Regions from separate parts of the Pseudoalteromonas sp. 2CM41L genome, predicted to be linked through region 3. Evidence: predicted binding sites of a transcription regulator. Region 3 holds the regulator's gene; each other region holds the start of a gene.

Region 1 (3,284 bases), on a different contig from region 3:
GTGAGTTAGGCAGCTCTGTTAAAAAGTTTTCAAGGTTGTTAAGTAATAATAGCTTATCAACAATGGCTAAAAACTGCCCTGGTATTTTAGTTTCGTCAAATACATCTAACGGGCCACCTTGCGCACTGGTTTGTGCGCCCAGTGCTAAATGTTGTTCAAGGGCTGATTCTAAGCCTGCGCCTTTTAACATCGCTAAAATTGCATCATGGCGTTTATTAATTTGCGCATCAATAAGCGCAAAATTGTGCTCGTAGTATTTATTTAAGCGCTCGTAACGTGCGGCAAAAGTGATTGGCGTTAGAAGGCTGGCGTGTTTGTTTTTCGGATCTTCATCTACAAGTGGTTCATGAAACTCGCCTTTGTCTTGATTAACAGGCGACTCAAGTTGTTCTTCTAGTTTTATTGTCTCTTTACTAATAGATGCGGGGAGGGATTCAATCATACCTTGCAAAAGTGCTTGCTTTTGCTCTAGTACAGCAAGTTGTTCTAATTGCTTAGCGTGCAGTGCTTTTTGTTCTTGGACCTGCTTTTGCCACACTTGTTGTTTATCAATTTGGCTTTGTTCTATGTCGGTAATTTTATTTGTTTGGCTATAAACACGAAAACTAGAAATACCGACCCAAGTAATAGTGCCTAAAATAAGCAGTACTGTAAAAAGCTGAAACCAAGGCGCCAAAACAACATGCTTAACTTCGCCATTTTGACGAATAAGCAACTGACGGGCTGGGAAAAATTTTTGGTAAAAAGACTTAATAAATACTGACATGGCACATAAACACTCGCTATTAACCGGATTAATGTATCAATTTCAGTCTAAAAAGCCAGAAAAAATTTGTAACTGTTCAAAAATTAATAAAAAAGGGCTGCTATTTAGTAGCAGCCCTTTATTTAAAATAGTCACAAATTAGCTAGCTTGTTGCTCATCGTTATCTTTTATTAATGCTACGTTGTCGGCTTTTTTAGCTTTAGCTGTACCTTTTGTTGTGGGCTCTTTTGCGCCTTTTAACACCGCCATAAAGTCATCTTTACTCTTTGCAATTTCAAGCGCAAGCGATTCAACCTGTTGCTCGCTCAGTGGCACATCTACTTTTTCCAGCATTACTTCAAGCGATTCTGCTATATCGAGCATTTTGTCATAGGCATCCGCTTCTTTTTTAGTAGTAAACGTCATTCGCTCAACTCCGTTTCGTTCTACAACATATTTAACAACAACAGCCATGATCTCTCCTGCTTGATTGCGTGGTAATGTGGTTACTGACCCATAGGTCACTGTTTTTATATACAGTAAATGTTTGTGTGTAAAATTGCAAGCATTCGGTGCATTTTTAGCTTGTCATCAATTTGACAAAAAAGCGTAACTTTACTTTAGTTAAGCAATCACTTGTTGTACCAGCTGCATTTTAGGTTTTCGGATTTAGGTGATTATGCACTGGAAATAATATAAGTGATGCGCGTTGCTCCTTATTTAACATTATTTCCTCAAATAAAAATTAAGCACATGTTTAAAGCCAAATTAGCAGTTTAACTATAACGCTTTGGTATAAACAAAAATAAGGAATAACAAATGAAAAATCTATTAACGCTACTTATTATTAGCTTTTTAAGCTTTAGCGCGTTTACCCACGCTAACCCTGTTGAAGATAAGCCTATGGTTGAAATGCCGCAAGCGCCGGTTATTAATATTAATAGTGCCGATTCAGAAATGCTGGCCAAGTTGCCTGGTATTGGTAAGAAAAAAGCGCAGGCTATTGTTGATTACAGGGTTGAAAATGGTGAATTTTCCCAGCTGAGCGACTTAACTAACGTAAAAGGAATAGGTAAAAAGCTTGTAGCTAAACTAGAAGGAAAAGTGTCTTTATAATAGGCAGGGCGCTAAGCGCCCTGTGAATACTGCTCAAGTGCTTTGGCTAAATATTTTTTAGCGAAGTTTATTTCAATCGGGGTTGTTAAAAGCGGGTAACACAGGCCACCTAAAATTAAAAAGGGAATGAGTTCCCACCCTTTAAAAACAGTAAATAATAAAAACAATGGGCTGAGCAATATCAGCTTTACTATTCTTAATAACACTCTATCGGTAGCAGGTAGCATACTTAGCGCAATAGCAACAATGGCTTGTCGCTGCCTCACTTTAAGGTGCTTTAGTTCAGGCAGCTGACTGGTAAAAAACGTAAACATATTAAATAGTCTTTTTAGTAAGTAAGCGAGTGGTAACAATTACAAAAAGCGTGATAGTAAATAACGCAAATAGTATTTCCATCCATGCTGGCATACTTAATCCCGCAAATTGCCAATCGATATTACCGCAATCCCCTGTGGCTTGAAAAAAGCTTGGGATCCATTCATGCAATGGCATAAATAAAGGAAAGTTTGGCTCAAACTCACAGCTAAATGCAAAGGGATCGGTGGTTGTTTGCATTTCAATGTGCTCACGCGCAATAAAGTAACCCCACACACTTGATACACCCCACACTAAATAAGCGATAGCGCGTACTAATTTACTTTGTGGTTTAGTTGCGCCAATAATGCCTGCCCCTAATAAGCCTAATACCGCAGTTCGCTGGTAAATACACATAATGCATGGAGCAAGTCCCATCTGGTATTGAAAAAACAGTGCGGTGACTTCTAATAAAAATACAATGCCTGTAAATAGTAGCCATGGAGTACGTTGAGTAGGGAGTTGTGCTAGCCAGTTCATAAAAAATCCGCATTGAAATAAGACTTTGAATTATGTACTAGGATAAAGTAACGAGCAACAAAAAGGGTAAAAAAGCTACCGAAGTCGCTTTTTTTAAGATGAAATTAATAAGCGGTTATGGCCAATCCTATTTAGGGAAAGGTTAAGCTTAATTTGCTAAGTGAACAAGCAATATAAGATTGGTTCGCTAAAAAGGCTTGTTTAAACGTTACAGTTAACAGGCTCTGCTGTATGCGACTTTTAAATGTGCTTGCTGCCGCACACGGGAATTATTGTAGTAATGTAATGGTTAAGCAAAAACAGCAATGGTATTAATGTACCTACTATGAATAGGGTTAATTTATTTAGCGAATTAGGCCTAATTTAAGCATGTTTAATTTTATTATTTACTATTGCGAAATTTTCAGCGGTTGGTTGGCACTTATATCAACGAGTTTACTTGTTAGTTATATTTCATCTGGTACAATCTGTCAGTTATTCGTATAAAACGATGAGTTGTGATTAATTCGAGTGGGAATTGAATGAGAATTTTTAAAGCTAAAAGCCCAGCAGGATTTGCTGAAGAGTATATAGTTGAATCTATCTGGAA
Region 2 (3,284 bases), on a different contig from region 3:
TGAAAAAATATTTGAAAAGAGAGCGCAATAAAACGCTACCTGTTGAAGCTGATTACTGGGCGTTTGACTGTAAGTTTGGCACAAGTGCCGATGATGCCGAAGTCGTTCACGTAGCTGAAATTAACAACAAGATCAGCGAAATCGAAAAGCAGGCGCTTACTTCATTCTATGTTGAGATTTTAGCTAGACCTGCGCAGCGTGAATCGTTCGATCTAGATGATGATGAATAAACCAATAGCAATATTGTAGAAAATGGACCTAGATGGTCCATTTTTTGTTTATGGCAGTTATTAACATGTTTAGTGGTATAGAGTAGCGCTTAAATAAAAAGCTATTTTTATGCTAAGTGTTTAGCTTATTTTATACACTGTGACACTTTTTATATTTTTTACCGCTTGCACATGGGCAGGGGTCGTTTCTGGCAACTTTTATATCGGCGACCGGATTAATAATACCCTCTAAATAACGCCATTCACCGTCCTCTTTTATAAAGTCTGATTTCTCATCCAACTCACAATATAAGTTTTGGTAAAAATAATACGCGTTAAAGGCAACATAACCTCGCTCATCACTTTGCTGCGTATCGCGCACAACTAATTTTACAAAGCGGCAGCTATTGGCAAAGTCAGCAATTTCATTTACTGGGTTTTGTGCTTGTTTTTCTTTGGCGTAAGTTTTAAATACATAAGATGCATTTTTTAATGCATAAGCACTAAAGCGCGAACGCATTAGTTGCTCAGGTGTTGCTGGGGTTTTTATATCAAGATGATAAGGCTGGCAACAGTCTCCATAATTAAGCTGACTGTTGCATAAGCAAGCGCTAGTACTGGTTACACTCATAAAATACTAATTAACATAAATTAAAAATGTATTTTACCAAGCTTATTGAGTAAGTGATATTGCTGTAGTGCTGGTTTTTTTAGTAAAGCAAAATAGCTTAGCGCTTCTTTTGTTTAAATTAAGTGATAAATTAACAAGCTGCTGCTCACTTACTATATCGGTCCACGTGATTATGGCTGCAAAGTTACCATTATGAAGTGCTGAATTAAGCACATACTCTAAATTTACTAAATGCTTTTGTCTTATTACAAGCAGTTTGCTGGTATCTATAGAGCAGCTATCTAGCAAGGCTTTACTAGGCACATGGTCGGGCGCAATCAGTAAGGTCCACGCGTTAGAGCTATTGTATTGGTGCAACACTTTTAGCATTTCAAACGTAGCAGAAATTTCATCTTCTACTTTTATTAGGTTTACCGACTCACTTTCATTATGTTGTTGGTAGCTTTTAACGGTTCTTACGGTAATTGGCTGTAGCATAGGTCTCACTCACTGGGTTTATATACAGTACATGTATACAGTAGTTTATACAGTTGTTGTGTGCAAGCGTTTTTTGTTATTTTTTATACAATTAATGGTTTTATGTTCTTTCTCATTCAGTTTTGGAATGGTTTTTCACACATCTGGAATAAAGAGCTATATGTGGCAAGGCTTGTAGCGATGGCATTGTTGTTCCTTATTTGGGTTTTTCTCATAAGGTTTGGAATTTAGTTTTAGGCTTAAACTAATTGAAACACTAAATAAAGATCCTAAATTAATATTCCATACTTTATTTTTCTTGATTTAATACGGTATGCATTGCGGTTGAATGTTGTAGCACATATTAAAAGAGTTCCCCACAAGCTAAGTTATCTTAAGTTAAAAATGTAGTAAGGCGTTTATGAGCGAGGAGCGCACGGTTAGACAAACTCGTTATTGGACATTTCCGAGTTAGGACTTTAACTCTACTAAGTGAGCTCAAGATTAATATTTCTATGTTCAAGCTCCTCGTTGAGTTAAAGTTACTCCACTTGAATTAAAGTCGTGAGAGCAATTAGAGGCGTTCATGAGTCAATGATGAGCAATGTCATAGTGATTACGTAGCTCATCGTAAGCGACTTTTGCAGAGTAATGTTTTGTTCCTCGCCTTTGCGCATCAAGGTTTAGCTCTTCAGAATTGAATTGATCGTAATACTTCTTAAACCATTTTCTATCGATATTGTAATTCCACGTGATATTGCTTTTATTGGACTCAACGTATCTAGCTAAAACGGTGTTAAAAATAAAGTTGTTATAGTTGCGTACACAGTTAAGGCATATGGCGTTTGATTCTTGTAAAAAATTTAGGTCTAAATAGATAGGATTTTCAAAGAAGCTTTTGTGCTGTTCTATACCTAATTTTATAGCGTTTTTCGATCCCAATAGCCCTGCCCTGTGAACAATACAATGTCGTATCTGACATAGTTGCTCAAAACTTTTTATGCATTCAACAAGTTCTTTATGTAGTGGAGAGTCATTTATACTAATATTTAGGTAATTCTTAGTTGTCTCTTTTATGTTTTTAAGAGAAATGAATGTACATTGCTCAAGCAGAGCTTCTGGTAACAGCTTGGCATTGTGATGCATTGCCGCTGCGTATGTAAGTTGCTGCTCTAGGCACTGCTCATATGAAAGCTTGTCAATGAGAATTAACTCTCTTAATAAGCACCTAAAGAATGACTCTACATTTGAAACCATACCTAATAAAAAAAGATTATATAAATGGCTGTCCGTTGATGCATCAATGTGACCATCTCTATCCAAAGAACCCAACTTGATTAAAAGTGCCTTATTTCTTTTAATGTATGTGTCAATAGGGGATTCATTTTGAATTGAGTGAGACCTGAATAAGCCAGAGGTATTTAATTTTACCGTTGGTGATTCACCCGATACTTTTATATTTAAGTTTTTTTTGTTTTTAGACATTAGGAAAGAAACTCCTCCATAATTCTAGTTGCTTCTTGAATCACACGAGTAGCTTTTTTTTCCCCCACCCCTTTAGCTTTCCTCAACTCTTGAGCAGGATTTACCTCGAATAAAATATCAGCAATAGTCTCTATTCTTGTTTCCTCTGTTATTTTGTTTTTTAACCAATTAGTTAAAGGTAGCTCATCAATTTTTTTACTAGTAAGCTCTTCAAATGTCGATTTATTTAACAGCTCAGTACCACAGAACATACAAAACCTTTGTTCTTCGCTACTTCTAAGGTTTCCGCAATTAGAACAACTTGGGAGATTTAGTGATAGGCTATCAATATCTTCTTCAGTAAGAAATTCTGTAAAGCTATTCTTTCTTAAAGGGTGTTTCTCTTTTGGGAGTTGTATTAGCTCAGCAAAGTGAGATGCATAGCCTGCTTTACTTACTTGATAAGCCCCCTCATTGAGAAGTAATGTGAAGTGAGGGATGAATCTTTCGTATGTTCTTGGACC
Region 3 (3,284 bases):
CTTGCCATATACACTTGCTCACCTAGTGTCATTAGCTCTTCTTTAGGAATTGTTGTCTCAAGCAATGCTGCATCAGCAAGTGCGGCTTTTTGCTTAGCTTGCTTAGCATCTGCAAGCCATGCGTTAAAATCCTCTTGCGATTTAGCTTCAACCACCACGGGCATAAAACCATGATCTTTACCGCACAGCTCTGCACACTGTCCTCGGTAAATACCTTCTTCGTTAATGTTGGTCCACGTTTCGTTGATAAACCCCGGATTGGCATCTTTTTTAACGGCAAAATCGGGTACCCACCAAGAGTGGATAACATCATCAGAGGTCATTAAAAAACGCACCTTTCGATTAATTGGCAGTACTAAAGGTTTATCAACCTCAAGTAAATAATTAGGGTTTTTATTAGCAAGGTTGGCTATTTCGTCTTGAGGGGTAGATAAAATAGAGTAAAACTCTACGTCTTCGCCCATATATTCATAATGCCACTTCCACTGTGACCCTGTAATTTTAATGGTTAAGTCAGCCTTACTGGCATCTTCCATCGCAATGAGGGTTTTAGTGGCAGGGATTGCCATGGCAATTAAAATAACAAACGGAATGGCAGTCCAAAGAATTTCTACTTTGGTACTTTCATGAAATTGGGCAGGAACTGCCCCTTTAGATTTACGGTGATGAATCAGTGCCCAAAACATTATTGCGAACACTATCACCCCAATCACACAACATATTAAAAATATGGTCATGTGTAGCTGATATACATTATTACTTATATCGGTTACGCCCTTGCGCATATTGTATTGGCTATTAGCCAGCACTTGCTGCGGGAACATAATCAACACAAGCCACAAGGTAGAGGTCAGTTTACCCATGTGACGGCTCCTTTGATGCTATTGCGAATGCAAAGCGAAGAGGCATACGGCTTAAACGCCAATTCGTTATTTTTATTTTTTAACCAATCTTATTTTTGATTGGTATCGCTAGGACAACAAAAGGTTTGTGTATATTGTGTGTTCTCATAACTAAAAAGCTGTGAGTTATTGTTAGTCCAGCACATTAATGATTAGCTAAAAAACGTACAACAAGCAAGTTTTAGTATAAAAAACAATCAAGTGATATTTTAAAATTGACTAAATGACGGCGTATTAAATTGTTATTTAACAGCCAAGATACGAGCAAAATTAAGGGATGTAACACGCTTAGGAAGATAAAAGTATGAGTGAAAAAAAGTTTACAGCCTAAATAATTTTAGGGCGTTTTGAGATGGCGGAAGGTTTGTTTTTAAAACAAAAATGCACACTAAAAAGTGCGCATTTATAGATATTACTTAAAAATAGTTAAAAATTACATCCAATCGGCATTTCTTATTACGCCAACGGCTAACCCTTCAATATTAAAAGATTCGTTTTCAAGGTCTACTTCAATTGGCGTAAACTCTTCGTTTTCGGCGTGTAATAATACTTTTCGACCTGCTTTTTCTAGGCGTTTTACGGTTACGTCTTCATCTACTCGTGCAACCACAACTTGGCCGTTTTCTGCTGTTTGAGTACGGTGCACAGCAAGTAAGTCGCCATCCATAATACCTATATCTTTCATACTCATGCCGTTAACACGCAGTAAAAAGTCGGCGGCTGGTTTAAACATAAGTGGGTCTATTTTACAGTGACTCTCAACATGTTCTTGCGCCAAAATAGGCGAACCCGCTGCAACTCTACCTATTAATGGTAGCCCTAGTTGCTCAGGCTCTTCTTCTTCAACCAATTGAATACCACGGCTTGCGCCTGGTTTCATTTTAATAACACCTTTTTTGGCAAGCGCTTTTAAGTGCTCTTCTGCGGCATTGGCACTTTTAAAACCGAGTGTTTGCGCAATTTCGGCACGTGTAGGAGGCATACCAGTGTCTTTAATAAAAACTTTTATTAGTTCGAGTATTTGAGCTTGGCGTTTAGTTAATGGTCGCATACAACTGGTTTTCCATACAGTACATTTAACTGTGAGTATATACAGTTAAATAAAAATCGCAAATTTAAATTGTGCTTTAAAATAGCTAAATACACCGCACCTGGATAAATTTTAGGTAATTACAGACGTTCAGTATTTAAAATGCTATAAATTTGCTTTCAATATAAAGGAGTAATTATGAGTATTTGGCATCAACCCATTACATTAGAGCTTTGCAAACAGTTAGATGAGGGAATAAACGGCCAAGGCACGCTAATGAAAACCATGGGCATAGAAATAACCGAAATAGGAGATGATTACCTGGTGGCTACCATGCCTGCTATTCCTGAGCATCATAATCCTATTGGTATGGTACATGGTGGCGCAAATGTGGTACTTGCCGAAACCGTAGCAAGCTACGCCGCTAACTTTGTCGTGGACTTTACAAAATTTTATTGTGTTGGACAGGAAATTAGCGCCAGCCACCTAAAGGCCTCTCGAAATGGCACTTTAACCGCCGTTACTCGTGCATTTCATATTGGTAAGCGCAGTTCTGTATGGGAAATAAAAATAACCAATAGCCGCGGCGAGCTTTGCTGCGTATCAAAAATGACCGCAGCGGTTGTCGAGCGCAAATAATTAACTATGGCTACTTTTCGATAGGGTAAATTGTTATTTCCATACCAGCGCCAATGGCAGATATACGTAGCAGTGTATCTGCATGTAGAGCTTGGTTAAAACACTTAGGTGACGTGCCCGACTCAAAGCCTATATCAAACGTTCTGCGCGAACAGCTTAGCCACTGCTTAAGCGCATTACGTGAACACGACTCTATTAATTCACATAAGTGGTTGATTGCTTTGTCTGGCGTGGTTATATCACCTGAGGCTTCAATACGCGCCAATTGACGATATTCGTCTTTGTCATAATGCAAAACCATCGCGTTTTTCTTTAAGTCTGCCACCAGGGCGCTAATATCTTGTTTAGACTCAAGCTCTAGATCTACATTTAAAAATTGAATTTCCGACATTGTCTGCTTTTTACCCTCTTATAGTTTCATCGCAAACTTTAACGCAGTTTTACTTTTATACCAAATCAACTAAGCGCTAAACATGGCTTTATTAATAGAAAATACCTGTTTAAACGCCATTGGCACCTAATTTGCCTTATAAAACGGGTTAGGCTAGTTACGCTTAATTTTACCGTTTATGTATGAAAGTTATACACACTCTGTGTAATTAAACGCTTCAGGAGGACAATTATGGTAGATCATGGCCCGCAAATTAAAAACGACGATCAGTACGATGCGCTTCGAGATGAAGGCATGAGCAAACAAAAAGCCGCGCGCATTG

What was found. The regulator LexA, encoded in region 3, represses DNA repair genes until DNA is damaged. The targets are predictions, from matches to a motif close to TACTGTATNNNNATACAGTA.
Region 1: a site for LexA is predicted at 1,268-1,287, ahead of MTF64_RS08105 (YebG family protein). Genes of this name have one in related genera too.
Region 2: a site for LexA is predicted at 1,341-1,360, ahead of MTF64_RS04925 (SulA-like leucine-rich domain-containing protein). Genes of this name have one in related genera too.

Annotation. Positions count from the first base shown of each region.
Region 1 covers NZ_JALNTN010000004.1:280,430-283,713, reverse strand. The annotation lists gene MTF64_RS08110 (M23 family metallopeptidase) at 1-766, opposite strand, end outside; gene MTF64_RS08105 (YebG family protein) at 905-1,219, opposite strand; gene MTF64_RS08100 (ComEA family DNA-binding protein) at 1,565-1,861, shown strand; gene MTF64_RS08095 (DUF6170 family protein) at 1,873-2,175, opposite strand; gene dsbB (disulfide bond formation protein DsbB) at 2,177-2,695, opposite strand; gene fadR (fatty acid metabolism transcriptional regulator FadR) at 3,217-3,284, shown strand, end outside.
Region 2 covers NZ_JALNTN010000003.1:980-4,263, forward strand. The annotation lists gene MTF64_RS04915 (DUF6172 family protein) at 1-230, shown strand, start outside; gene MTF64_RS04920 (YchJ family metal-binding protein) at 361-840, opposite strand; gene MTF64_RS04925 (SulA-like leucine-rich domain-containing protein) at 883-1,317, opposite strand; gene MTF64_RS04930 (hypothetical protein) at 1,888-2,781, opposite strand; gene MTF64_RS04935 (hypothetical protein) at 2,781-3,284, opposite strand, start outside.
Region 3 covers NZ_JALNTN010000013.1:33,582-36,865, reverse strand. The annotation lists gene coxB (cytochrome c oxidase subunit II) at 1-863, opposite strand, end outside; gene lexA (transcriptional repressor LexA) at 1,336-1,953, opposite strand; gene MTF64_RS14550 (hotdog fold thioesterase) at 2,131-2,571, shown strand; gene MTF64_RS14545 (hypothetical protein) at 2,582-2,962, opposite strand; gene MTF64_RS14540 (Rho termination factor N-terminal domain-containing protein) at 3,191-3,284, shown strand, end outside.